2 regions of the Clostridium sp. DJ247 genome follow, and region 1 is predicted to be linked to the other one. Evidence: a T-box and tRNA genes for the amino acid it is inferred to sense, from the RefSeq annotation. Region 1 holds a T-box; the other holds one or more tRNA genes.

Evidence for each region. The T-box of region 1 lies ahead of HGI79_RS20400 (glycine--tRNA ligase). A T-box ahead of a tRNA ligase gene usually reads a tRNA of that ligase, here a tRNA-Gly.
Region 2: it has a tRNA-Gly gene. The T-box ahead of HGI79_RS20400 (glycine--tRNA ligase) is inferred to sense a tRNA for this amino acid. The anticodon was not compared.

What each region holds. Positions count from the first base shown of each region.
Region 1 covers NZ_JABAIW010000075.1:1,257-16,146, reverse strand. Annotated here, with positions in the region: gene murD (UDP-N-acetylmuramoyl-L-alanine--D-glutamate ligase) at 1-1,360, opposite strand, end outside; gene HGI79_RS20400 (glycine--tRNA ligase) at 1,843-3,234, opposite strand; T-box leader at 3,308-3,474, opposite strand; tRNA gene HGI79_RS20395 (tRNA-Asn) at 3,619-3,693, opposite strand; gene lysS (lysine--tRNA ligase) at 3,895-5,403, opposite strand; gene greA (transcription elongation factor GreA) at 5,417-5,896, opposite strand; gene HGI79_RS20380 (hypothetical protein) at 6,053-6,883, opposite strand; gene dusB (tRNA dihydrouridine synthase DusB) at 6,951-7,928, opposite strand; gene HGI79_RS20370 (type III pantothenate kinase) at 7,928-8,716, opposite strand; gene HGI79_RS20365 (thioesterase family protein) at 8,881-9,267, opposite strand; gene ftsH (ATP-dependent zinc metalloprotease FtsH) at 9,386-11,188, opposite strand; gene hpt (hypoxanthine phosphoribosyltransferase) at 11,270-11,815, opposite strand; gene tilS (tRNA lysidine(34) synthetase TilS) at 11,819-13,207, opposite strand; gene spoIIE (stage II sporulation protein E) at 13,378-14,890, opposite strand, start outside.
Region 2 covers NZ_JABAIW010000041.1:20,023-35,479, forward strand. Annotated here, with positions in the region: gene HGI79_RS15720 (hypothetical protein) at 13-600, opposite strand; gene HGI79_RS15725 (hypothetical protein) at 747-911, opposite strand; gene HGI79_RS23340 (hypothetical protein) at 934-1,065, shown strand; gene HGI79_RS15730 (hypothetical protein) at 1,553-1,996, opposite strand; gene HGI79_RS15735 (DeoR/GlpR family DNA-binding transcription regulator) at 2,202-2,954, shown strand; gene pfkB (1-phosphofructokinase) at 2,951-3,862, shown strand; gene HGI79_RS15745 (PTS fructose transporter subunit IIABC) at 4,058-5,947, shown strand; gene HGI79_RS15750 (DeoR/GlpR family DNA-binding transcription regulator) at 6,156-6,908, shown strand; gene pfkB (1-phosphofructokinase) at 6,905-7,816, shown strand; gene HGI79_RS15760 (PTS fructose transporter subunit IIABC) at 7,861-9,765, shown strand; gene HGI79_RS15765 (TerC/Alx family metal homeostasis membrane protein) at 10,050-10,913, opposite strand; tRNA gene HGI79_RS15770 (tRNA-Gly) at 11,538-11,611, shown strand; tRNA gene HGI79_RS15775 (tRNA-Gln) at 11,617-11,691, shown strand; gene HGI79_RS15780 (hypothetical protein) at 11,725-11,892, opposite strand; gene HGI79_RS15785 (ATP-binding protein) at 12,133-12,288, shown strand; gene HGI79_RS15790 (sensor histidine kinase) at 12,553-13,536, shown strand; gene HGI79_RS15795 (response regulator transcription factor) at 13,564-14,214, shown strand; gene HGI79_RS15800 (ABC transporter permease) at 14,362-15,457, shown strand, end outside.

The DNA.
Region 1 (14,890 bases):
TATCTTTAAATTTATCACCTCTAGCTTCAAAATTAGGAAACATATCGAAGCTTGCACATGCTGGTGATAATGTTACTATATCTCCATCTTTGGCTATTTCCCTTGCCTTACAGACAGCGGATTCAAGGGTTTCTTCCAAGATTACAGGTAAATGAACATCTATTTTATCAGTTAACTTATCAAAAGCTTCTTTTATCTTATATTTTGTAGAACCTATTAAAATTAGAGTTTTAATTTTAGAATATCCCTCCTCAGCTAACGGCTCAAAAGGAATTTTTTTATCATAACCACCTGCTATTAATATAACTGGCTTTTCGAAAGCCTTGAGACCTGCTAGGGTTCTTGTCGGACTGGATGCTATGGAATCATTATAATATTTAACACCATCTATTTCCCTGACAAACTCGCATCTATGCTCAACTCCAGTAAAAGTTATTGCAACTTTTCTCATGCATTTTGTGTCAACATCTTCACTTACTGCACAAAATGCAGCAAGTAAATTCTCCACATTGTGCATACCTTTTAATTGAATTTCCTTTAATGAGCATATCTCTGTGCCATGTATATATAACTTATCATCTTGAAAATAAGCACCGTCTTTAAGTTTTTCCTTTATGCTAAATTTAAGGATATTTCCTTTTACTTCTTTATCCATAGTGTCAGTTATAGCATTATCCTTATTTAGAATGGTTACATCATTACTATTTTGAAAATAGTATATATTTTTTTTAGAATTAACATACTCCTCCATATCCTTGTGCATATCTAAATGATTTGGAGATAAATTGGTTATAACAGCTACCTCTGGAGATACATTCATAGTCATAAGTTGAAAACTCGATAACTCAAGAACAATCTTATCACACTCACTAATTTTTTCAATAAGCGTAAATAAAGGTGTTCCTATATTTCCACCAACCCAAGTTTTGTATCCCGCTTCCTTTAGCATATTATATACTAACATAGTAGTAGTAGTTTTACCGTCACTACCAGTTATACCATAAATTTTTGCTGGACAATATCTAACAAATTCCTCCATCTCAGACGTTATATAGGCTCCCGCGTCTTTTGCCCTAACCAATGCAGGACTGTCTATTCTCATAGAAGGTGTTTTAAATATAACCTCAAACCCCTTTAATCTATCTAGATAGTCATCTCCTAATATAAGTTCTACTCCTCTTTCTTTAAGTTCTTGTGCCGTTTCCCCTAAATCAGCTTCACTTTTCTTATCAAAAGCACTTACTTGTGCACCTAAATCTAATAAAAAACTAATTAATGGTTTATTACTTATACCAATACCTACAACAGCAGTTTTTTTGCCATTTATAAAATCTTTAAAAACTTTAAAATTCTCTTTCATTGAAAAACCTCCATAACTAACATATGTGTCAGCTTAATCTTACCTTTCAATTATATCACTTTCTTCTAGAGTTTGAATTGTTTTTTAATTATATCCATAATTACACCTATAGTAAAATTCGACAAAGGATACATGTTTTTTACAAGTAATACTTGACATGAAGTGGTAAACCTGTAGTATTTTCTACTGTTTTGGATGAATGTTATGGAAATTGTGTGAAAATATTTAATTTAAAGACTTTGTGTCAACCTATTGAAAATTATAGTTTTTATATGTTATACTAGTGTTGTGCCGTAAGGAAACATTAATATAATTCCCCAAGTTTTAATTAAACATATAACATATCCCCATGATTAAACCCTATTTTGCCGGATGCATTACATTCGGCATTTTTTATTTTTAAATAGTTGCACCTAATAAAAATATAAAATAGGTATATGAGATATTGCATTTTATTAATATCTCATATACCTATTCAAATACTAAAATTCCATTTTATCTTTTATAAAATCTTTCAACTCATCAATTTTAATCCTAGATTGCTGCATAGTATCCCTATCTCTAACAGTAACAGTGTTATCTTCTAAAGTATCAAAATCAACAGTAATACAATAAGGTGTTCCTGTTTCATCCTGTCTCCTATATCTTTTTCCTATACTTCCAGCCTCGTCGTAATCAACATTGAAATCTTTTCTAAGATTACTATATATCTCTTCAGCTTTTTCTGATAGTTTCTTGGATAGCGGAAGAACTGCAGCTTTAAAAGGCGCAATAGCAGGATGAAAATGCATAACAGTTCTTACATCTCCACCTTCAAGTTCTTCTTCATCATAAGCATCTACTAAAAATGATAAGACTAACCTATCAGCTCCTACCGAAGGTTCTATACAATATGGTACATATCTTTCATTAGTATTAGGATCAAGATATGATAAATCTTTTCCAGAATGTTCTTGATGTTGTTTCAAGTCATAATCTGTTCTATCTGCTATACCCCATAATTCACCCCATCCAAATGGGAATAGATACTCAATATCTGAAGTTGCGTTACTATAATGTGATAGTTCTTCCTTATCATGATCTCTAAATCTTATATTCTTATCACTAATTCCAAGTTTTAATAAGAAGTTCCAGCAATATTCTCTCCAATAGCTATGCCACTCTAAATCAGTACCTGGTTTACAGAAGAATTCAAGCTCCATTTGCTCAAACTCTCTTGTTCTAAAAGTAAAGTTTCCTGGAGTTATTTCATTTCTGAAAGATTTACCTATTTGTGCTATACCAAACGGCACTTTCTTTCTTGAAGTTCTTTGTACATTTTTAAAGTTTACAAATATTCCTTGAGCTGTTTCTGGTCTTAAATATATTTCTGCCTTAGAATCTTCTGTAACCCCTTGAAAAGTCTTAAACATCAAATTAAATTTTCTTATATCTGTAAAGTTCTTCTTTCCACAGCTAGGACAAACTATTTGATTATCATCTATATATTGTTTTAGTTTTTCATTACTCCATCCATCTGCACTAGCTTTTTCAATTCCCTGAGATGTCATGTGCTCTTCTACTAATTTATCTGCTCTAAATCTAGCCTTACAATCTTTACAATCCATCAGTGGATCTGAAAAGTTTCCAATATGACCCGATGCAACCCAAACCTCTTTATTCATAAGAATAGCACAATCAATTCCTACGTTATATTCACTTTCATGAACAAACTTTTTCCACCATGCCTTTTTTACATTATTTTTCAGCTCAACTCCCAATGGACCATAATCCCATGAGTTTGCGAGTCCACCATATATTTCTGAACCCGGATATACAAAACCCCTATTCTTAGCTAATGCTACAACCTTATCCATAGTTTTTTCAACTGGCATAATCTTTCCTCCTTAATCTTCCTTAACAAAATAAGTTTATTATTAAACAATTATATAAAAAAAAGCCATACCATAAAGGGACGAAAATTTGTTTCCGCGGTTCCACCCTTCTTGGCATTAGCCCTGCTTTCTATTTTTTCACTCAAAAGTTCCCTTCATAATAAAATCATAATTGCTTTCACCAACCACAATCTCTCTTTAAAGATATTTATTACTACTTTTCTTTATCATAGTGACTATTAAATTATATATAAACTATATTATGATATAATCATATAAAAGTGTCAATATTAACTAAAGCTTTTTCGTAAATTATATAATTTTCTGCTATGTTGACCTGAAAAATGCACATATAATTAAATTTAATTTATCAAAAAATAAAAATGGCTCCGTGGAGAGGATTCGAACCTCCAGCCCTTCGGTTAACAGCCGAATGCTCCACCATTGAGCTACCACGGAACAACTTAACTTACATATGTTATTATATCATGTATTTCTAAAAATGCAATACTTTTTTAAAATATTTTTATCCTATAACCAACTGCCACTAATAATTCAATCTAATTCTCAGTTAAACGAATCCAGTATAGTAGTGGCAGTTAACTATTGGGTAAAATAGTTAACTGATAGTTATACAACCATCGGTTAACCTCATTGCACTTATTGCTGACTTGGCTTCATTGTTGGAAATAATAGAACATCTCTTATTGAAAACGAATCAGTTAAGAACATTATTAATCTATCAATTCCCATACCCATTCCACCTGTTGGCGGCATACCAATTTCTAATGAATTAATGAAATCATCATCCATCATGTATGCTTCATCATCACCAAGTTCTCTTTCTTTAAGCTGCTGTATAAATCTATCTTTTTGGACTATAGGGTCATTTAATTCTGAATAAGCGTTACACAATTCTCTTCCATATACAAATCCCTCAAATCTTTCAGTAAATTCAGTATTTCCTCTTTTCTTCTTTGTAAGAGGGGATATTTCTACAGGATAATCACATACAAATGTAGGTTGAATTAACTTATCCTCAGCAAATTCTTCAAATAGAGCATTTAAAATATCTCCCTTTGAGCAGTCCTTTAATGCTTTCTTAAACTGAAGATGCTTTTCTGTAGCAATTTCTCTAGCTTGTTCATCAGTCTTTATTTCATTAAAATCTACACCTGCATATTCCTTTACAGCATCCACCATTGTAACTCTTCTCCATGGTGGTGCAAAGTCTATTTCAGTGCCTTGATATACTACCTTAGTAGTTCCAAGAACTTTTTCACATACATAAGCTACCATATTCTCTGTAATTTCCATCATATCATTGTAATCAGCAAAAGCCTCATACAGTTCTATCATAGTGAACTCAGGATTATGTCTTATATCTATACCTTCATTTCTGAAATTCTTACCTATTTCGTATACTCTTTCAAATCCACCAACTATAAGTCTCTTTAGATATAGTTCTGTTGCTATTCTAAGATACATATCTATGTCTAGAGCATTATGGTGTGTAACAAAAGGTCTTGCTGCAGCACCACCTGCTATAGGTGATAATATAGGGGTTTCTACTTCTAAATAATCTTTTTGATCTAAAAATTCTCTTATAGCCTTTATTATTGCAGTTCTCTTCATAAATGTATCTCTAACATCCTGATTCATTATTAGATCTACATATCTCTGTCTATATCTTAAGTCTGGATCTTTTAATCCATGCCACTTTTCTGGAAGTGGTTTTAATGACTTAGCTATAAGTTGAAAATCTGTGATATGAAGTGATACCTCTCCAGTTTTAGTCTTAAAGACCTTACCAGTTACAGATAACAAATCACCTATATCAAAGGACTTAAATTCCTTAAGTTTTTCTTCTCCAACATCATTAATCTTTATGTATAGCTGAATTTTTCCGTATCTATCATGTAGATCTGAGAATCCAGCTTTTCCATGAACTCTTTTAGACATCAGTCTTCCTGCAACAGTTGCTTCGGTATCCTCAAGAGAATCATAGTTATTTTTAATTTGTTCTGATGTATGTGTTCTCTCTACTTTATATACATCAAAAGGATCTTTCTCTTCTTTCTGTAAATTAAAAAACTTTTGACGTCTTTCTCTTATAAGCTCATTAAAATCTTCTTCTAGTTGGTTTATATTTTTTTCATCATTTGACATTAGTATACCTCCATTATTTTCTTATGCCTAGTACTTCATACTTGCTTATTCCATCAGGTACCTGGATTTCAACTATATCTCCAATTTTCTTACCCATAAGTCCCTGTCCAACAGGCGACTCATTTGATATCCTATTATTTATTGGGTCAGCTTCTGCAGATCCAACTATTGTATACTCCACTTCTTCATCAAAATCATAATCTTTTACTTTTACAATAGATCCTACACTAACTACGTCTGATGGAATTTCACTTTCATCTACTATAGTAGCATTTTTCAGCATATTTTCAAGTTGAACTATTCTACCTTCTACAAATGCTTGTTCATTTTTAGCTTCATCATACTCTGAGTTTTCACTCAAATCTCCAAAAGAAAGAGCAACTTTTATTTTTTCTGTTATATCTTTTCTCTTTATAGTTTTTAAGTATTCTAATTCATCCTCTAATTTTTTTACGCCCTCATAAGTCATTATATATTTTTTTGATTCACTCATTTTATTCTCCCCTTTTAATAATTTATAAAAACTTCCACTACTGTAGTTTTAATCCCCTCTACATCACCTAGTGTTTTCTGATAATCATTTAAGTTATTATAAAACAGCCTTATTCCTATGTCAACATTTTGAAGTTTATTTTAAAGTTAGCATACACTATTCACCTAAAGTCAATACATCACTATTAAACTTTATTTTATCCAAAAATATTCCGTTATATTTTAGTGATTGTTCAATATCACTTTCTTCCATTTGACATAATATAGCGCCTAAAAGTTCTGGAGACATATCAAAGTTTCCTACATCCCAAGGAACACAATATGTTATATCATTTACAACAATATTATTTCCCTGTGATGGTATATGCTTATTGCTTAAATACCATATACATGCATCACTATTAAAATTAATTTCCCGGGAAGTTACAATAAAATCTGCACTTTTAAATGAATATTTAGTATCAGCAGTAATAATAGGTGATACTCCGTAGTTAGCAATTATATACTGGCTAATACTATTAGCTTTTATTATATTTTCGGATAAAAGAACTATATACTTGGCTTCTCTAGCCATGTAACATATTACATTAAAATTAATATCATCTGCAGCATCATGTATAACTATACAGCTATCTTTTATACTTTTGTGTTGTATTCTTAAAATGAGTTTTAAACTTCTTACAACACTATATGCCATAAGTTCTTTTTGGAAACTGTTAAAAAAATTATAATCTAACTTTCTATATGTTTTAGGGGCTAAATTCACATATTTATGCTTGTAGACTTTTTTTGCAATTTTTATATTAGAATGATATGCATCTTTATTAAAATTAGAAGGAAATTTTATGGATGATATATTTAAGTTTAATTCTTTTATAAATTTTTCACCTAAAAAAGACATTCTAAACCTATCTTTTATCCTACCAATCCAAGTACCATCTTCATAAAATTTACTTATATCGCTTTTAATATAAACAATTGGTTTCATAAAACACCTTCCAGAAATTGTTTACATTAATATATTATTCTATCTATACATTAAAAATTACATATTTTTAATGCATAGATAGCCGAATACTTTTCTTGTAGTCTTTTAAAATATTTAAAACTTTATAGCTTTCCTTTTCATAATTGACCTTATCTTTTATTTCTTTATTATTTTCTATTCCTTTTATATACCAACCTATATGTTTTCGCATTTCTCTTACAGCAATATCTTCCCCATAATGAGATAACGCCCTCATATAGTGGACTATACACATATCTATTTTCTCTTCTGCAGTTGGATATGAGATTTCCTGTCCTTTTATTTTTCCCTGTATCTGACTAAACAACCAGGGGTTTCCCATAGCGCCTCTTCCTATCATGACTCCGTCACAATTTGTTGTTTCCAGAAGTGCTATAGCATCATCGCAAGTAACTACATCACCATTACCTATAACTGGAATACTTAAGGCTTCCTTGACATGCCTTATTATTTCCCAGTCAGCCTTACCTTCATACATTTGTTCACGAGTCCTTCCGTGAACAGTTACAGCATCTGCTCCAGCCTGTTCTAGTTCTTTAGCAAACTCTACCGCATTAATATTATTAGCATCAAACCCTTTTCTAATTTTAACTGTAACAGGTTTTGAAGAAGCCTTTTTTACCTCTTTAACTATCTGAGCAGCTAATTTTGAGTTTTTCATCAAAGCAGATCCATCTCCATTTTTAACTATCTTAGGAGCTGGACATCCCATATTTATATCTATTATGCATATATCTCCGTTATCGTTAAAAAAATCACAAGATTTAGCCATGACAAGTGGATCACTCCCAAATATTTGTACTGCAACCGGAGATTCTTCTTCTGATATTTCAAGCATATTTTTTGTATTTTCGCTTCCGTAATATAATGCTTTTGAACTCACCATTTCTGTATAAACAAGACCGCATTCCATGTTTTTACACAAACCTCTAAAGGCTATATCTGTAACTCCTGCCATAGGAGCCAAAAACACATTGTTTTCAAACTCCAAATTTCTTATTTTCATTATAGCACCTGCTCTTTATTCTTTTCATATATTATTCTTAAACCTTTTAAGGTTAGCATAGCATCTATTTTATCAATAGCCTTTGACTCTTCACTAATTAACTTTGCTAATCCTCCTGTAGCTACAACAAAAGGTTCCTCTTCATATAATTGAATCATTTCTCTCTTCATCTTATTTACTATATAATCTACCTGTCCTATATAGCCATAAACTATACCTGCCTGCATACTTGAAACGGTATTTTTGCAAATGACAGTAGCTGGTCTTATAAGTTCTACTCTAGGCAATTTAGCAGCCCTTTCAAATAATGCTTCAGAAGCTATCTTAACTCCTGGGCAAATAGTTCCACCTAAATAATCTCCTTTTCCTGTTACTGCACAAAAGGTTGTAGCCGTCCCAAAATCAATTATAATGATAGGCTTCTTATAAATTTCGTGGGCTGCAACAGCGTTAACTATTCTATCTGCCCCAACTTCCTTTGGATTATCATATCTAATATTTATGCCTGTTTTCACACCCGGACCAACCACTATAGGTACAACTTCAAAATATTTTACTATCATACGTTCAAGCGAATACATTATGCTAGGAACAACCGAAGAAATTATAACACCTTCTACATCTGAGGTATCCAATTTATCTTGTAAAAACAACTGTGTTACTTGTATTCCATATTCATCAGCTGTTCTCTTTAAGTCAGTGGACAACCTCCAATTTGCAATAAGTTCCTCATTTTCATAAACCCCTAAGACAATATTAGTATTTCCTACATCTAATACTAAGATCACTATCTACACCGCCTTTCTAGTGAACCATGAATTCTAGTAACGTTATACATAATTAAAGAGCAGCTCTAAAGCTGCCCCATAGTATATCCATTTTATTGTTAATTTAATAATTTAATTGTAACAGCTAAATTTTATTTGTCAAGAAAAGTTCCATATTCTTATAATTATACTAAAATCCTTTTCATAAACTCATCACCATTTACAATGTATCTAACATGTGTTCCTTCTCCAATTCTCCCATTTTCATCCGAGGCTTCAACTATGAAGGAAAGCTTTTTTCCTTCGATTTTGGTCAGAAATGCTTCACATCTTATTTTTATTCCTATCGGTGATGCTTTAATATGTCTAATATTTACTTCTATTCCTACTGTAGTATAACCATAAGGAAGATGTAAATCCACACAGCTTTTTGATGCATTCTCCATAAGTGCTATCATAGCAGGTGTCGCAAAAACTTGGAGATTGCCTGAACCTAATTTACTTGCTGTATCATTTTCAGTCACTCTAGTCTCAATTACAGCTGTCATTCCTTCTTTTATATTAAAATCCATATAATCATCCCCCCTCATTTAAAATTTTCACTAAATTATTAATGTCTATCCATATTATATCATTATTAGAAAATTTTTTATATACGCCAAATAAAAAGAGGCATTAGCCTCTTTTTATTTATGCTTGATTAAATATTTCCTCAAATTCCTTAGCTTCAAGTTTCTCTTTTTCAAGAAGGGCTTTAGCAACAGCATGAAGTTTTGATATATTTTCAGTTAGAAGTTTTTCTGCTTTATTATATCCTTCATCTATAAACTTCCTTATTTCTTTATCTATCTCAAAAGCAACCTCTTCGCTAAAGTTTCTTCCTTTTCCCAAATCTCTTCCAAGGAATACTTCATCATGACCTGATCCAAAAGCTATCGGCCCTAAATCACTCATACCATAGTCCATAACCATCTTTCTAGCTATAGTTGTAGATCTATCTATATCATTTTTTGCACCTGTACTTATGTCACCTATTATAAGCTTTTCTGCTACTCTTCCTCCAAGAAGTCCTACAATCTCATCTTCTAGTTTTGTCTTAGACATATAAGCTGTATCCTTTTCAGGAAGATGCATAGTATATCCGCCTGCCATTCCTCTAGGAATTATACTTATTTGATGAACAGGATCTGCAGTTGGTAAAAGTTTCATAACTACAGCATGCCCTGCCTCATGATAAGCAGTAAGACGTCTATCATCTTCGTCAATAACTCTACTTTTCTTTTCAGGTCCTGCTATTACCCTAGTAACTGCCTCTTCAAGTTCTTCCATACCTATTGATTTTTTATCATTTCTAACTGCTAAAAGTGCAGATTCATTCATTAAATTTTCTAAATCTGCTCCAGTAAAGCCTGGGGTTCTTTTTGCAAGAATATCTAACTTAATTTCATCTGATAACTGCTTATTCTTAGAGTGCACTTTTAGTATTGCTTCTCTCCCCTTAACATCCGGAGCGCCAACAACTATCTGTCTATCAAATCTTCCTGGTCTAAGAAGTGCAGGATCTAATATATCAGGTCTATTTGTAGCAGCTATCATTATTATACCTTCATTTACCCCGAATCCATCCATTTCCACTAGTAATTGGTTTAGCGTTTGTTCTCTTTCATCATGTCCACCGCCCAGTCCAGCTCCTCTTTGCCTTCCAACTGCATCTATTTCATCTATAAATATGATACATGGTGAATTCTTTTTTGCTTGATCAAATAAATCTCTTACTCTTGAAGCACCTACACCAACAAACATTTCTACAAAGTCTGAACCTGATATACTGAAAAACGGTACTCCTGCTTCTCCCGCTATAGCTTTTGCAAGAAGCGTTTTACCAGTTCCTGGTGGACCCACAAGTAAAACTCCCTTTGGTATTCTTGCACCCATTTCAATATATCTTTTAGGCTGTTTTAAAAAATCTACTATTTCTTCTAATTCTGCTTTTTCTTCATCTGCTCCTGCAACATCATCAAAGGTTATCTTCTTTTTATCAGGCGTAGCCATCTTAGCCCTACTTTTACCAAAATTCATTACATTTCGGTTTCCACCTCCACCTTGAGATTGTTGCATAAACATGAACCAAAACGCTACAAGCATAAGTATTAAAAGTACTGTTGGTAGATATTGCACCCACATAGGTACTGTAGCAGGTTTAACATACACCTCTTGAACATCTCCGTTCTTAGGATGTTCCCCTATAAACTGAAATAATCTTTCAGATGGAACCACAGTCTCGTATTGAGTACCATTCTTTAAAGAACCTACTACTGTCATTCTATCCTCTTTAACTTGGAAACTCTTTATATTGTTATCTAACCAATACTTTTGAAATTGATTAAAATTAATGGCTGTTGAAGTCTCATTAGTTCTTACAAGCATAAGAGCTGCAAGAATAACTAATATAAATACTATAACCCAGGCCGTTGCACTTGAAAATTTTTTCACTTTAGGCCCCCCTCTCTTTCTAGTTTTATACTGTAAAATTGTATCATAATGAAAATTTCTTTACAACAAATTTAATACTATTTATTCATAAACTTCCTCTTTTAGTATCCCAATATAAGGAAGATTTCTATACTTTTCGTCGTAATCCAATCCATATCCAACTAAGAAATAATCAGGTACAACAAATCCTATGTACTTAGCATTAATTTCTGTAACTCTCCTTTCTGGTTTATTAAGTAAGCAGGCAACTTCTATACTTTTTGGTTTTCTTCCTTTTAAGTATTCAATTAGGTAGGTTAAGGTTACCCCAGAATCTATTATATCCTCTACTATTAATACATCTTTTCCTTCTATTTGGAAATCCAAATCCTTAAGAATTCTCACTATTCCAGAGGTTTTTGTGGAACTACCATAGCTTGAAACTGCCATAAAATCCATTGTACAAGGTATTGTTATTTCTTTTATTAAATCTGCCATGAATGGAACAGACCCTTTTAGTATACCTACTAGTATTAAATCCTTATCAGAATAATCTCTGCTTATAAGTATACCCATTTCTTTTATCTTTTTTCTTAACTCATCTTCACTAAATAATATTTCCTTTATATCCTCTCTCATGCTGCTCATTATTTATAGTTCCTCACTTTCAACACTTATTTGCAAAATATTTTGTGTATATTTATCAATCTTGAAAATCTCACTTACTCTATAACCAATAATCCATCCGATTTCATTACCAAAGCATATAAGAGGAATGTTTTCTCTACGTTCCTTTGGAATTTTTAAATCTATAAAAAAATCTTTTAATTTTTTGTGACCCTTCATACCAGACGGCATAAATCTATCACCATCTTTTCTGTACCTGAGTATGATATTTTCTTTTATTTTATCATAATCAAAATACTTTACTAGGTCTTGTTTATTAATATTTGCAATTTCTTGTTTATTTACTAACTTTATGTTAACTTTCAGTTTTATATCATCTAACTGGTTTCTCCCTATATGTAATTTATATTCCCTTTGTGAGGATTTTATATTTTCTTTTTTATTTTTTAGTATGTATATATGACCATAGTTATTTATTACACATATATTATTAGGAAGATTTATTTTTTTTCCAGTTGCATGACTCTGAATACGAATTATATCATAAATATGAACTTTTTCAAAATTATATAAGTAGCCTAAAAAATTATATAAAGCCAATCTTAACATCCTTGTAATTATTGCCTCATTCTCCAAAAATGCCTCTTTAGATATTATAATCTTTTCAGTGCTAATGTCACAATATTTTTTATATTTTTCTTTTGATATCATATCTAAATATTCGTTATCTACTCTTGCAGAATCAGCTAACCTATTTAATCCCTGTACAATATCTTTATTAAAATTTTCTTTTATGTAGGGTATAAGTTGTAGTCTAATTTTATTCCTCGAATATATTGGTTCTAAGTTTGTTTTATCAATTCTTGGATATAGATTATTCTCTCTGCAATATGCTTCAATTTCATCTCTAGTGCTATTTATTAAAGGCCTTACAAATATCTTATCCCTAACAGGTTTTATTCCAACAAGGCCTTCTACACCAGTACCTCTCATAATTCTCATTAGTACAGTTTCAGCTTGATCATTCAAATTATGTGCTATAGCTATTTTTTGCAATCCTAGTTTTCTTTTAAGTTCTTCAAAAAATTCATATCTAGCTTCCCTTCCAGCACTTTCACAGGAAATATTCTTTACTTTGGAGATTTTATCTATATCAACTCTTTTGCTCATAAATTCTATGTTTAATTCACTACAAAAGTTTCTTACGTATTCCTCATCTTCATCAGATTCTTTTCCTCTTAAGCCGTGATTTACATGAGCCGCATATATAGTTATGTTTAAATCATCCTTTACTCTATATAATATGTTTAGAAGAGCTACGGAATCTGGACCTCCTGATACTGCTACTAATATTTTGTCTCCCTCATCAAACATTTTATGTTTTTTTATAGTACTTAATACATTTTCTATCAAACTTAACACTTCCTAAGAACTAAATTATAGTAAAACAATTACTATATTTATTATATCATAAATAATTATTAATATATTAAAAAGCATTGGTTGTTAACTCATATAACAACGAAATACATAAAAACTAAACACGCCTTCTTAAGCGTATTTAGCTTCTATATGTTCTATTATCAATATAAACTATAAATTTTTTGGACAATAGCAGTCATATCATCTCTAGTTTTCCCTCCACTTAACTCTTTAGCCTTTTCTATTATTTCATTACATAACTCCCTAGGATCTGTGACCTTTGTTCCTTTTAGAAAATCTACTATCCAGTCTATTTTTCCAGCAGATTTATTTTCATAATCTATTACTCCATCACTAAGCATTATGATAATGTCTCCATTTTTTATTTTCTTTCTAGTCACATCTACATCCGGCTTGTCTAACACACCTATTGGTAAAGTCTTAGAATTTATAACTTCAACATCATCTCCTCTTTTAATAAAACTGGCTACAGCTCCAACCTTCATAAAATCCATTTCTCCTTCATATAAATCTGCACTACTCAAATCCAATGTAGAAAACTTTTCATTTTCAGAAAACTTAATTGTCATAATAGAATTTATAGTGTTGATAGCTGTAAGCTTACTAAATCCAGCCTTTGTAAACTTTTCTATGAGTTCTACTGCCGCACTGCTCTCTTTATTTGCTTGAGGTCCTGACCCCATACCATCACTTAATATAGTCATATAACTACCATCTGGCAGCTTACCAAAGCTGTAGCTATCTCCAGCATAACTTTCTCCTTCTTTGCATTGTCTGTTAACATATGAAGCAATATGAAACTTAGGAGTTTCCTCCAAAGTTATATTGCAATTTTTCATTAACGAATCTATATTACACCCCTCATCACTTACACACATACACTTATTAGTAACCTTATTTATTAATGGAAGTATTTCTTTTATACATAGTTGTCTTCCTCCACAAGCTTCCATGGACAACTTTACAACTAACCTATCATTTTTATTATTGAAACAAAATATATTATTATATTTTATGCTGTTCTTATTTAATATTCTTCTTATATCATTTTCTACATCAGTATTAAACTTTATGTCTGTATTAAATTCATCTACTATTTCGGATACAGAATTAGCCATAATCTTTATTTGTCCAGACAAAAGTTCTCTACATTCACTAAGTCTACTTCTCCACATTTCATTTATTATATAATTATTAACAATCTCTTCAGTATTTTTTATTAACAAGGATCTTCTTGTGCATTTTCTTTCCAGTTCGCAAGGCATTTCTTTTTTATTTTCTTGATAACTCTGTATTAACTCACCGAACGCATTATAAGTATAATAAGTTTCTCTCTTCCAACACATAGACTTCATATTGCACGTAGAGCATACCCTATCAGCTAAGTTTTCTATAAGGGCACTACTCTTATTTTTTATTTCTAATTTATCGTTATCAACTAGTTTTTCTAATACCTTTGACATATTTATAAGAACATCTGAAAAGCTATCAAGTCGACCTACCAACATATCCTTAACCTTATTTACGTAATTTTCCTTAAAGTACTCTTTTTTCTTATGCCAATCTAACTCTAATTCTAATTTTTTATAAATTTTCTGAGGAATACAGAAAAATATTAAGCTACTAATAAGAACCTCCATAATCTTAAATTGT
Region 2 (15,457 bases), on a different contig from region 1:
TAGTTATAGAGCCTAACTTTCATTACTTTTTCGTATTAACTTAAAATTTGTAAACTTCAAATGTAATGCGGAAATCAAAGATCCTAATGCATTAAAAATAAGATCTAGATTTGTATCCACTAAGTTGGTTTGTGCACGAACTTTAGGCTTAATTGTAATATCTATTATAAACTCAGCAATTTCAAAAAATGTTCCTAGACTAATACCAAGTAAAAAAATAAAAAGAAATTCTTTATACTTTAAATTTAATTCTGTATGCATTATCTGATTAATCAGTGCATAAATAAATAGTGTTATTGCATAGGTGCCCAAAATATGAAGAATCTTATCATATATATAGGACTTAACATAGAAATCAAGAGCTTCGCCAATAAGAGTGTGACATAATATTGAAAAATAAGTCACTGCTTTAATATAGTTATGAATGTATAACTGATATTTAAATTCAATATAAGTATAAATCAAGAAAACAAAAGTAACGAAAAGTATTTCTAAAATATAGTCATGCTTCTTTAAAACAATCAAAAATACAGTGGTTAAAACTTGAATTATAAAAAAACATATGGTTAGGCTAATGTTTATAATATTATGCTTTTTCAATTATAAAACTCCCTTTCATAATTTAATTTAACCTAAAAACAGGTTTTTTATGTAAGAAATATATTAAGCTTTTATAAAATTGAATAAACCCTATATAGTAAGCAAATTTACTATATAGGGTTCTTTTTTGAATAACTCATTCTAAACTATTCATAACAAATAAATGTATCTACTTTTCTTAAATCTATCTCAAACTTAATCCAATTCTGAGAATTCCACCTCCAGCCAGCCGCATGTCCTCCACCAATGAATGAAATCCAAGCCCAAAAATTTATACCATCCCTAAACCATATATAAATTAATTTATGCATACATGTTTTTAAACTGTCTGCATTGATTGTTAATCCTGACACATCTATAAAGTTTTTAGCTTGGGATTTTGGTGGAATAAAAGCTGGTGGAGTTTTAGATGGAACACTTGATTGTAATGTACCACTAACATCACCTACAGGTGACCAACATTGAGAGCCTCAACGATAACAGTAAATCAAAGGTAAATCACACCTCCTTTTAGATAACCATGCCCGAAATTTAACTTATACGACCAGACATATTACCATATTTCGTCACGTTAAATATTTTTAATTAGTCTAAAGCTCCAATTTAAGCAGAGAGCCAAAATCTGTGATTTTGTGCGAATCGGTTAAGCAGACATACAAAATCTGTGATTTTGATATGGTCGCTTACTCTGTGAGTACTCACCTGACGAAAGGAAGATGAGTTTCATAATAATATAAAAGAACTTTGATAAACTCGCTATGCTCAAACATATCTAAAGTTCTAAGATTTTTTATCAAATTTTCGCTAAGACTAATAAAAAAATATTTAAATGTGACTTCAACATTGGTAATATACCCCTACGTATAAGTTAAATTTAAGCTGTGGATATCTATATAATAATTAATAGGCAGTTGATGAATAGTATTTTAGTACTGTTTAGAGTTAAATAGATTTACGGGGCTGGGGTATAACAAGCTACACCCTCGATATTTCTAATGTCCAGCGTAAGTGGAGTCCATGTATTAGAATTCCATATCCATCCATAAATGGTGTTTCCGGAAATATAGCTTACCCATGACCAAAATTCCGCTCCAGTTTTTAACCAAATATAAACATATTGAAATCTACATGTAGTAAGCTTTGCAGGAACAGTTTGAAATGAAGCAGGACCACCCTCGATAGACTGATATAAAGCATCTGTCTTGTTAGGTATAAATGGAGGCGGTGGACCAACTGGAGTAGGTGATGCTGATGTAGAACCTGGCGGTACTTGAGCCATTGCTGGTGTACCCTGAATTTGAGTTATTGGAATTACATAGGTTGAGCCTGGGTACATGGTTGAAGGAAATTGACGATAAAGAAAATTATAGGGACAAGCAAAATTGCAGAAAAACATTATTATACGCTCCTTAAAAAGATTACCATATATTATATGTTTTGCAGTGACAAAAGGTTAAATTATGCAAAATAATTATTTGTGATTGAAAATGGAATGTATATCGAATATTCGATTAATTTTGAAAGAAAACGATTGATTTCTGAATATTTATGTATTATAATGTTTACATAGAGAGATAAAACAAGCAAGAGGGTGATATCAATTGTTAACAGAAGAAAGACAAGCTTTGATATTAGACTACTTAAGAGAAAACGGTTTAGCAAAGATAAATGATTTAGTGGACATAACCAAATCATCAGAATCTACCATAAGACGTGATCTTACCTTCTTAGAAAGTATAAATGCTCTGAAGAGAATTCATGGAGGAGCAAAGATAACAAAGGGAAGACTTGAAGAATTAAGTTACCAAGAAAAAGAAGTACAAAATGTAGAAGAAAAGAGAGCCATAGCAAAGTATTGTGCATCTCTTATAGAAGAAGGAGACAGTATTTATTTAGATGCAGGAACATCCACCTTTGAGATGATTCAATATATTGATAAGGAAAGTATAATAGTAGTTACAAATGGATTGAAGCATATTAATGCTCTTATTGAACAAAATATAAACGCATATATTTTAGGCGGAAAAGTTAAGGCTACAACAAAAGCTGTTATAGGTTTAGACGCTCTTAAAAATTTGCAGAAGTTTAGATTTGATAAATGTTTTTTAGGTATTAACGGTGTACATTTTGAATATGGTTTTACAACACCTGATTCTGAGGAAGCTATACTTAAAGAAAGTGCTATCAAACACTCTCAGCAGACTTTTATCTTAGCAGATGAAAGTAAATTTGGGGAAGTTAGTTTTGTAAAAGTAGCAGAGTTAAATGAAGCTGTTATTGTAACAAACTCTGAAGTAGAACAGTATGAAGGTTATATTGAAAAAACTAAAGTAAAGGTTGTGACGAGGAAATGATATATACTATAACTTTTAATCCTTCTATTGATTATGTTATAAGAGTTGAAAATTTCAAGCCTGGAGAAGTAAATAGAGTAGCTGATGAAAATAAATATCCGGGTGGAAAAGGAATTAATGTTTCAAGAGTACTGAACAATCTTGGAGTAAAGAACAAAGCTTTGGGGTTTATTGGAGGGTTCACAGGTCAATTCATAAAGATTTCACTTGAAAATGAAGGAATAGATACTGATTTTATAGAGGTAGCTAGTGATACAAGAATAAATGTAAAACTTAAATCTAATGAAGAAACAGAAATAAATGGAGCAGGTCCTGCTATTAGTGAAAAGGATTTAGATAACTTATTTAATAAAATAGAATTATTAAATTCTGATGATTTCTTAGTTTTAGCTGGAAACGTACAAAAATCATTACCAACAAACATATATTCATTAATTCAAGAAAAGTGTTCTAGTAAAAAAGTAAAAATTATAGTAGATACTACTGGAGAAGCTTTGACTTCAACATTAAAATATAATCCATTTTTAATAAAACCTAATAACCACGAGTTAGGTGAAATATTTAATGTAGAACTCAAAACTAGAGAAGAAATAATACATTATGCTCAAAAGCTTAGAGAAATGGGAGCAGAAAATGTAGTAATTTCAATGGCTGGTGAAGGAGCACTTTTAATATGTGGTAAAGGTGTTTACCATGCATCACCAGCTAAGGGTACAGTGAAAAATTCAGTAGGAGCGGGAGATTCACTAATAGCTGGTTTCCTAGCAAAGTATTCTCAAACTTTAGATATTATTGAGGCTTTCAGATGGGGAGCTGCATCGGGAAGTGCCACTGCATTCTCAATGGATTTATGTAAAAAAGAAGATGTGGAAAAGTTGCTTCCACAAGTGAAGGTCACTGAAATATAAAATTTTCATTGAACAAAATATGATTTTACTTATAGTATACACTAAATATACGCTATAAAGGTTTATTTTAAATTAATTCTGTGTTAAATATATAAAATTATATTACAGCACATATCTAGTAGGTATGCTACCCCTAAGATAAATTCAGTAATAACATAATTAATAAAATCTATTAATAATTAAGGAGGAAAGTATATGAAAATAACAGAGTTATTGAAGAAAGATACTATTATACCCAATTTAAAGTCAAGCACAAAATCTGAAGTAATTGATGAATTAGTAAATAAGTTAGATAGTGCTGGTAGATTAAATGATAAGGAAGAATATAAAAAAGCAATATTAAAGAGAGAAGAGCAATTTTCTACAGGTATAGGTGATGGAATAGCTATTCCTCATGCTAAAACAGCTGCAGTTAAGACTCCGGCCTTAGCTTTTGGTTCTTCCGAGGAAGGTATAGATTATGATTCTTTAGATGGAAACAATGCACACATATTCTTTATGATAGCTGCTAGTGAAGGAGCACATAATGATCATCTAGATACGTTATCAAGATTATCTAGTATGCTTATGAATGAAAACTTTAGAAAAAATCTTATAAATGCAAAAGATGCAGATGAAATATTAAGTATAGTTGATAAAGAAGAAAAAGCATACTTAGAAGCACAAGAAGCTGAAAATAATGTAAGTACTGATGAAATTAAAGAATCTAAAGGTTTAGTGCTAGCTGTAACAGCGTGTCCAACAGGTATAGCTCATACATATATGGCAGCAGATGCACTAAAGAATAAAGCTAAGGAGCTAGGTATAGATGTTAAAGTAGAAACTAATGGTTCTACAGGAATAAAAAATAGGTTAACTGAAGATGAAATAGCAAAGGCTTCTGCCATAATAGTAGCAGCAGATAAACAAGTTGAAATGGCTAGATTTGAGGGAAAGAAAGTAATTCAAGTTCCTGTAGCTCATGCTATTAAGAAGTCTGAAGAACTGTTAAATAAAGGCATAGCTGGAGATGCACCAATTTATCATCATAGTGGTGGTAGAGATTCAGGGGAAGGCAAGAATGAAAGGACAGGGTTCTATAAACATCTTATGAGTGGTGTTTCAAATATGCTTCCTTTCGTAGTAGGGGGAGGAATACTAATAGCTATATCCTTTATGTTCGGTATTAAAGCCTTTGATCCTAAGGATCCAGCCTTTAGCCCAATTGCTAAGTTATTAATGGACATAGGTGGAGGTAATGCATTCTCACTAATGATACCTGTTCTTGCAGGATTCATAGGTTTGAGTATTGCTGATAGACCAGGATTTGCTCCAGCCATGGTTGGTGGACTTATAGCTGCTAATAATGGTGCTGGATTCTTAGGTGGATTAATTGCAGGTTTCTTGGGTGGTTATTCAATTGTGCTTCTTAAGAAAGTATTTGCTCCACTTCCAGAGTCTTTAGAAGGTATAAAGCCAGTACTTTTATATCCTCTATTTGGAATACTTATTACTGGTGCAATAATGTTCCTTGTTATAATAAACCCAGTTAAAGCTCTTAACACAGCGTTAACTGGATGGTTAAGCTCAATGGGTACAGCTAACAAAGTTATACTTGGTTTAGTACTAGGTGGAATGATGGCTATAGATATGGGTGGTCCAATAAACAAGGCTGCTTACACATTTGGTATTGCTATGATAAGTGGAGGAAACTTCTATCCACATGCTGCAATAATGGCAGGCGGTATGGTGCCACCACTAGGAATAGCTATTGCAACTACAATATTTAAGAATAGATTTACAGAACAAGAAAGAGATGCAGGTAAAACATGTTATATAATGGGTGCAAGTTTTATAACAGAAGGTGCTATACCTTTTGCTGCAGGAGACCCAGGCAGAGTAATACCTTCAGCAGTTGTAGGAGCAGCTATAGCTGGCGGACTTTCAATGGTATTCAATATAGGATTGCCTGCTCCTCACGGTGGACTGTTTGTAATTCCAATAGTTAAAGGAAATCCTCTACTTTATATTCTAGCTATCTTAATTGGTTCTTTCGTTACAGCTTTCATGTTAGGATTGCTAAAAAAACCAATAGAACAAAAATAAATTAAATTAAAAACAAGCAATGTGTGAATTTCACATTGCTTGTTTTTTTATCATATTCAATTAATAGTAATAACTTATATTGATGAATGATTTTGACTATTTATAAAAAAATTTGCCTTATTTTGAGTGATTTTGACTAAAAATGATTGTTTTTTGTGAGGTTTTATATTATAATAACATTACAAGATAAACAAGAGGGTGTTAAGGGTTGTTAACAGAAGAAAGACATAATTTAATATTAGGGTTCCTAGAAAAAAAAGGCATATCAAAAATAAGTGAACTTGTGGAAATAACTAATACGTCAGAATCCACCATAAGACGTGATCTTACCTTCTTGGAAAGTATTGGTATGCTTAAGAGAGTACATGGAGGAGCAACTTTACCAAAAAGAAGATTAGTAGAACCTAGTTATCAAGAAAAAGAGGGGCAGAGTGTCGAAGAGAAAAAAGCTATAGCTAAATACGCTGCAGCGCTTATTGAGGAAGGTGACAGCATATACTTAGACGCTGGTACATCGACCTTTGAAATGATTCAATATATAGATGTAAAAGATATAGTAGTAGTTACCAATGGCTTAAAACACATAGATACTCTTATTGAACAAAATATAAATTCATATATTTTAGGTGGAAAAGTCAAAAGCATAACAAAAGCAGTTATTGGTTTAGATGCTTTAAAAAATCTTCAAAAATACAGATTTGATAAGTGTTTTCTTGGTATTAACAGTATACATATGGATTATGGTTTTACCACACCTGATTCAGAGGAGGCAATATTAAAAGAAAATGCTATGAAACACTCTAATAAAACTTTTGTGTTAGCTGATGAAAGCAAATTTGGTGAAGTTAGCTTTGTAAAAATAGCAGATTTAAGAGAGGCTGTAATTATAACTAATTCTGAAATAGATAACTATGAGGAATACATTAAAAAAACTATAGTAAAGGTTGTGAAGAAGAAATGATATACACTATAACTTTTAATCCTTCCATAGACTATGTTATTAAAGTTGATAACTTTCAACCAGGAGCAGTAAATAGAGTAGCAAATGAAGAGAAATATCCTGGTGGAAAAGGAATTAATGTTTCAAGAGTGTTAAACAATCTTGGAGTAAAGAGCAAAGCTTTAGGATTTATTGGAGGATTTACAGGACAGTTCATAAAAGACTCATTACAGAGTGAAGGTATAGAAACTGATTTTATAGAAGTAAGTGGAGATACAAGAATAAATGTAAAACTTAACTCTAATGAAGAAACAGAAATAAATGGAGCAGGACCTTCTATTGAGGAAAAGGATTTAAATAAGCTATTTGAACAAATAGATGCTTTAAGTTCTGAGGATTATCTAGTACTAGCAGGAAATGTTCAGAAGTCATTACCGACAAATATTTATTCACTAATTCAAGAAAAGTGTTCTAGCAAAAAAGTAAAAATTGTGGTAGATACTACTGGAGAAGCTTTGACTTCAACATTGAAATATAATCCATTGTTAATAAAACCTAATAACCATGAGTTAGGTGAAATATTTAATGTAGAACTTAAAAGTAGAGAAGAAATAATACATTATGCTCAAAAGCTTAGAGAAATGGGAGCAGAAAATGTAGTAATTTCAATGGCTGGTGAGGGTGCACTTTTAATATCAAGCGAAGGAGTATATCATGCATCAGCACCTAAGGGTACAGTAAAAAATTCAGTTGGGGCAGGAGATTCATTAGTAGCTGGTTTCCTAGCAAATTATTCTCAAACTTTAAATATTGTTGAAGCTTTTAGATGGGGGGCTGCATCAGGAAGCGCAACTGCATTCTCAATGGATTTGTGTGAAAAAGAATATGTAGAAAAGCTACTTCCAGAAGTGAAGGTAACTAAGTTATAAATTATACATATGAAGAGCTTTTATAATCTCAAAGGAGGAAAAAAATGAAAATTACTGAACTATTAAAGAAAGATACTATTATTGTAAATTTAAAATCTACTACAAAATCTGAAGTAATTGATGAATTAGTAAATAAGTTAGATAGTGCTGGTAGATTAAATGATAAAGAAGAATATAAAAAGGCTATATTAAAAAGAGAAGAGCAGTTTTCGACAGGTATAGGTGATGGAATAGCTATACCTCATGCTAAAACAGCTGCAGTTAAGACTCCAGCTTTAGCTTTTGGACTTTCTAAAGAAGGTATAGATTATGATTCTTTAGATGGTAATAATGCTTATATATTCTTCATGATAGCTGCTAGTGAAGGAGCTCATAGCGATCATTTAGATACATTGTCAAGATTATCTAGCATGCTTATGAATGAAAATTTTAGAAAAGACCTTATGAACTCAAAGACAGAAGATGAAGTTTTAGATTTAATTGATAAAGAAGAAAAAGCATATTTGCAAGCTCAGCAGGCGGAAGAAGAAGTAAATATGGTAGAAGAAAGTAAGGAAGAAGCTGCTGAACCAACAGCATTTATATTAGCAGTAACTGCATGTCCAACAGGTATAGCACATACATATATGGCAGCAGATGCATTAAAGAATAAAGCTAAGGAAATGGGTGTAAAGATTAAGGTAGAAACTAATGGTTCTACAGGAATAAAGAGTAAGCTAACTGCAGAAGAAATAGAAAAAGCTACTGCTATAATAGTAGCAGCAGACAAGCAAGTTGAAATGGCTAGATTTGAAGGTAAAAAAGTAATTCAAGTTCCTGTTGCTCATGGAGTAAAGAAAGCTGAAGAACTTATAAATAGAGCTTTAAATGAAGATGCACCTGTATATCATCACAGCGGAAGTGACAGTGGTGCTGCAAGCACTAAAAATGAAAAAGTAGGATTCTATAAACATCTTATGAGTGGTGTTTCAAATATGCTTCCTTTTGTTGTAGGTGGAGGTGTATTAATAGCTATATCATTTATGTTTGGAATTAAAGCTTTCGATGTTAATGATCCAACATTTCATCCATTTGCAAAGTTATTACATGATATAGGTGCAAATAATGCTTTTGTGCTTATGATACCTGTACTTGCAGGATTTATAGGTATGAGTATTGCTGATAGACCAGGATTTGCTCCAGCCATGGTTGGTGGACTTATAGCTGCTAGCAATGGCGCAGGATTCTTAGGTGGATTAATTGCAGGTTTCTTAGGTGGTTATGTAGTTGTGCTTCTTAAGAAAGTATTTGCTCCACTTCCAGAGTCTTTAGAAGGTATAAAGCCAGTTTTATTATATCCTCTGTTTGGTATATTCATAACTGGAGCAATAATGCTCCTTGTTATAGTTGGTCCTGTAGAAGCAATAAATTTAGGTTTACAACATTGGTTAAGTTCCATGGGAACAGCTAATAAAGTTATATTAGGTATGGTTTTAGGCGGAATGATGACTATTGATATGGGTGGTCCAATAAATAAGGCAGCCTTCACCTTTGGTATTGCTATGATCGATGCAGGAAACTATGCTCCTCATGCAGCAATTATGGCAGGCGGTATGTCTGCACCATTAGGAATTGCCTTAGCTACTACTATATTTAAAAACAGATTTGATGAAAATGCTAGAGAAACAGGTAAGACATGCTATGTAATGGGTCTATGCTTTATTACAGAAGGAGCTATACCATTTGCAGCAGCAGATCCTGCTAGAGTAATCCCTTCAGCAGTTGCAGGTTCAGCAGTTGCAGGAGCACTTTCTATGATATTTAATATAGGGTTACCTGCTCCACATGGTGGAATATTCGTAATTCCTATAGTTAATGGAAATCCATTATTATATCTTTTAGCAGTATTAATCGGAGCTATTGTAACAGCAATAATGCTAGGATTACTAAAAAAGCCTGTTGCTAAATAAGCACAAGAGGCGTTATTAATAAAAAATAGATGATGAGTTATAACTCATCATCTATTTTTTTAATAGTTTAATTTGTAATGGGTAAGGTGGAAAATCTACTTCTTTTGGTAATTGAGCATTAGATATTTTATTCAAGTTAACAGTTCCCTTTACTAAGATACTTGTTATATAGACCTATAAATCATACTAATTATTCTACTATTATAATAACATTTGAAATATAAATCTAGAAAAACTTCTTTAAAAGCGGAGATCTATTCTATGGATCTCCGCTTTTAAAGAAACTACTTTGAAATATTTTTAGAAATATCTGTATTGTAAGAGGACTTATCTTTATTACTTTTAATATAAGAAACTATAATACTTGCGGCTAGAATAAAGAAGATTATAGATATAGAAGCAAGTACTGATACATGTATATTGAAAAATGTTATTGAAAGTTTTATACCGGTAAAGACTAATATACAAGCCACCCCATACTTTACATAATCAAATTTACTATGAATTTTTTCAAGTAAGAAATATAAGTTCCTAAGTCCTAAGATAGCAAATATATTGGAAGTATAAACTATAAAAGGATCAGTAGTTATAGAAAATATAGCTGGTATTGAATCAATAGCAAATATAATATCAGAGCCTTCTATAAGTACAAGTATGGCTAATAGAGGCGTAGCGTATAGTATATTATTTTTTCTGATAAAGAATTTTTCACCTTCAATTTGAGATGAAACAGGTATTATTTTGTTAAGAATTTTAAGTATCTTACTATCTTTTAAGTTTTCAGAGCTTTCATTTCCTAAAAACATCTTCACTCCACTAATAATAAGAATTAATCCGAATATATAAAGCATCCAATGAAACTCATTTACTATTGTCACGCCTAGCAGTACAAATATAAACCTTAAAATTATTGCTCCCCAAATTCCATAAGTTAAAACTCTTTTTTGATACTCTGGTTTTAGAGAAAAGCTTTCAAATACAAGTAAGAATAGAAATAGGTTATCTAGACTTAAACTTTGTTCAATAACATATCCTCCTAAGAAAGCTAATGCTTTTTCAGATCCCATAAAGATATAAATACCAATATTGAATACTAGTGCTAGTACCACCCAAAAGGTTAAATGTAGTAAAGATTTTTTTGTAGACATAAAATTACCCCCTTAATATAAATGTTGGTTTGAAATAAATAAAAGACCCTTAACATAACCCATGCACTTAGAGTTACGTTAAAAGTCTTATTACCTTATTAGGTTTACAAAGCCAGATTTAGTTAGTTAAATCGTAATGTTGACTTTGTAATTTCAACTACTCCCTTTTAACAAAGATTATTAACTTTTACAAATTAATAATATCATAGTAATTTGTATATTGTCAAGGAAAATACTTGATAAAACAGTTTAATTAAAATTATTATAGGCTAAAAAATACTATTTTACCAATATTATAGATAACCATGCCCGAAATTTAACTTATGGATGTCTATATATATAAGTATAGCAATGTGGATTAAAAATTATTTTGCAAGTTAAAAAAAATTATATTAAAACAATATTAAAAATTATAAAAAATTATTAAAAAATAATAGTAAACGAAATCGGGTGTATCCCTATGAAAAAAATGTAGTTTTTTAAAGAAAAATAGAGTAATTTACATATAAACTTATTAAATTACATGTGTTATACGTGTTTGTTATTTAGAAAGATGGTATCATAATACACGTCCCATGAAGAAACTGCAAAATAGATCTAAACTTACATTATATACCTATATATGCGGGTGTAACTCAATGGTAGAGTGCCAGCCTTCCAAGCTGGTTACGAGGGTTCGATTCCCTTCACCCGCTCCATTTATTGGGATGTCGCCAAGCGGTAAGGCAATGGACTTTGACTCCATTATCCGTAGGTTCGAATCCTGCCATCCCAGCCATATTATATTATAGAATTTAAAAGACATATCATCTTATTTATAATAGATGATATGTCTTTTGTTTTGAACAAGTTTTACATTTTTACCAGTAAGTATAAGCCTTTCATCCAATCCATCACCGTTTACATCAGCATGTTTAGTTTGAAGTATATAGACCTTATCCCTATAGTTAAATAACTCCTTAGGTATTCTGAAAAACATATATAATCTCCTGGATTATTGTTATTATATATTATAGTATTTCAATAAGAGAAAAAGTGAAATAAAGGACTAGTAAAAATATAAAATGTTGGTATCAATGGATTAAGGGTAGCCAGGTTGCTGCCTTTTACAATTTTGTTGTTAAAACAACAGTAAATTTTATTACAGATGGAGGAATTGAAGTTAATTTGTAGAATTTATTTTATATGAAGAGTAATAAGTGTATTATGTATTTTTGAGGTGGTACACAATTATTATGTAACAAATGTAGTAATTCATAATGCGGCTGATACTATAATAAAAGTTTCTATAAAAGAGGAGAATAAAATATATATAAGTATTGAGGATAACGGAAAAGGCATTGGAGAAGAAGAATTAATGAATCCAATCACCTGATGAAAGACGCATTTGGGGGAAATCAAAATGAATAGTAAAACTAAGAATATTGTGATAATCATAAACTATTGTGTATTTACATTAACTATGCTTGTTAATTGTATATATAATAGTACAAATTGGTTTATGCTAATGTCTTTATACTTTATTTTTCTTACATCCTATTCAATTAATACATTTTTTTTACATGATCCTTCGAATAAATGGAGAAATTTAAAAAAGTATAATTTATTGATTTTTGTTGTATATTTTTTAGAGGTATGTTTGATATTTTTAATTAATAGATTTGATATTACAAGTATATCTATAGGTTTATATCTTTTTATATTATCTGATATAGTTGTAAATCAAAGTTTTTCTACAGGCCTTATTGCTTTTTTTACATTATATGCTATATCCTGTGTTTCAATTTTAACCAAATTATATTATGATAATGTTAAAGCTATCTCTGAAATACTATTAAACTTACCAATCTTTATTGTAGTATATATAATATTTTTTCTAATTAATCACCTTTTAAAACAAACGGAACTTATAGAAGCAGCACTAAAGGATGTTACTGTTAAAAAGCTTGAAAAAGATTCTATGTATAATGATCTTAAAGAAGCTTATGAAAGAGTAGAAACTATAACTGCATTGAAAGAGAGAAACAGGATTGCCAGAGAAATACATGATACAGTAGGACATACTTTAACTACAGTTTTAGTTGAAATGGAAGCAGCTAAAAGGCTTATAAGAAAAGATACGGATCTTGCAGCCTGCAAGCTTAGTTTAGCTCAAAGTCAGGTTAAGAAAGGACTCAATGATATAAGAAACTCTGTACGTATACTTGAAAAGGGACAAGATATACTGGATTTTTATTCTGATATGGAGTCAATCATAGCTGAAACAGAAAAACATTCAGGGGTAATAATTAAAGCCCAAATAGATTATAATATAGCCTTTACTAAATCTCAGGAGAAGGTCATTTTATCAGCTCTTTTAGAGGGACTTACCAATGGGATAAAACATGGGAAAAGTAGTGCTTTTTTATTTAAGTTGTACTCAAATAATGAAAAAGTTCTTTTTTCCCTTGAGGATAATGGAATGGGCGCTGACATAGTTACTCATGGTTTTGGACTTAGGGCTATGAGGGAAAGAATATTAGAACTTAACGGAAGTCTTGATATATCATCAAAACTTGGAGAAGGTTTTGGTATATATATTACTTTCCCTTATAGCAAAAAAACAGATGATGAAATTTCATGAAAATAAAATCTTTTGGTGAGGTGACTTATGGAGAAAATAAAAATATTAATAGCAGATGATCAAACTCTCATGCGAGATGGATTAAAGACTATTTTAGAACTAGAAGAAAATTTTAGCATCATAGGTACAGCAAAGGATGGTGAAGAAGTACTAGCTTTCTGTGAAAAAGATTCTCCAGACTTGGTATTAATGGACATAAGGATGCCTAAAATGGATGGAGTTAAATGTACTAAAATATTGAAAAACTTATACCCTGAAATTGTTGTTTTAATTTTAACTACATTTAATGATGTGGATTATATTGTTGAGGCTTTAAATTATGGAGCAGCAGGATACATACTGAAAGACATAGAAGGGGACGAACTTGTTAAAGCTATAAATGATGCCTATAAAGGTTCATTTATGCTTCCTTCAAGTGTAGCTAAAAAGCTTGTTGAAAAACTTTCTGAAAATACCATAGTTAAACCTAAAGAAAAAAATATATTACTTGATTTTTCAGAAAGGGAAGTTGAAGTTGCAAAAATGCTGTCAATGGGTTTTAACAACCGTCAAATAGCTTCATCCCTTTTTATATCTGAAGGTACAGTGAAGAATTATATAAGTAATATTTATAGTAAACTTGGAACTTCAGATAGAACTGCAGCGGCAATTGAGATAAGGAAAATAATTGAATCATAGTTAAAAAAAGTTACCCCAGTCATATTTTTTGTGACTGGGGTAACTTTTCTATGATTGTAATTTCACTTATTATTATATAAGTGAACTGGATAAGTAAATTATTTTGCATTACGAACTGAAAATGAATGTTCAGAAGGGAATATAACCATGAAAGCTCTATCCATTTTAAATTATAGTAGAAAAAATAAAAATAAACTTATAAGTTCTATTATTCCAGTGCTGGTTGCGGTTTCTTTCTTGTATTTAATAAATACTTTTGTGAAATCAATAAATAACTCACTATATAAGCTTAGTGTTTCCTCATATAAATATCATGCCACAATTACAGCCTGTGACAATGAAAATATTATTGAAAAAGTTAAAAATAATAAAAATGTAGAAAGATCAGTTCCTTTCATGTGGTATGGGATAAAGTACAGTATTCCAGGAAGTTTAATTCTGACGGATGTAATGGCCTTAAGAGCTGAAGATATGAACTATTTTTTAGAGAAACAACATATACAGGTTATGGTTGGAACATTGCCAGAAGAAGGTAAAAAGGAAATTGCAGTAGATTATTTGGTTGCAAAAAATAAAAAAATCACTATTGGAGATAGTGTGGGAAATGCACTAGATAAGTTTGATAGAATAAATGGTGAATATATGGTGGTTGGAATATTAAAAGGCGAAAATATGCTGTCTGTTGTATCATTTAATAATGAAATTTTGAAAGATTATGATGATGGCGAAAAGTCCCTACAGAGAGGAATAATGGTTTTTCCTAAAAACAACAAGATTAATGAAGTCAATAAATTAGTTGAAGCTTTACCTAAAGGGGAAGCGGTATATAATACTTTCAATATTTCAAGTGAAAAATTTAAGAAGGATATGGGATGCTTAGCACTTCTTGATGTTATAAGTATATTATCAATATTTCTAATGGTAATTACAGTTGGAAGTTCAAAATATGTTGAATTTTTTAATAGAAAAGAAGAAATTGGAATACTCAATGCTATTGGATATAATAAAAGGCAGATTTTAAAGAGAGCTATACTAGAAGTACTAGCAGTTAATACAATTTCATATATTTTAGGTTTGTTTTTAGGTATTACCTTAAGTTATTTGATGAAAAGGAATATTTTTGAGAATGTAGGTGCCCTAGGAGTAGTATTTGATGAAAAGGCAGTGCTTGTATCTCTATATATTCCGCTATTTACCACGTTATTTACTGTAGTGCCTATAAATGCAATGATAAACAAACTTG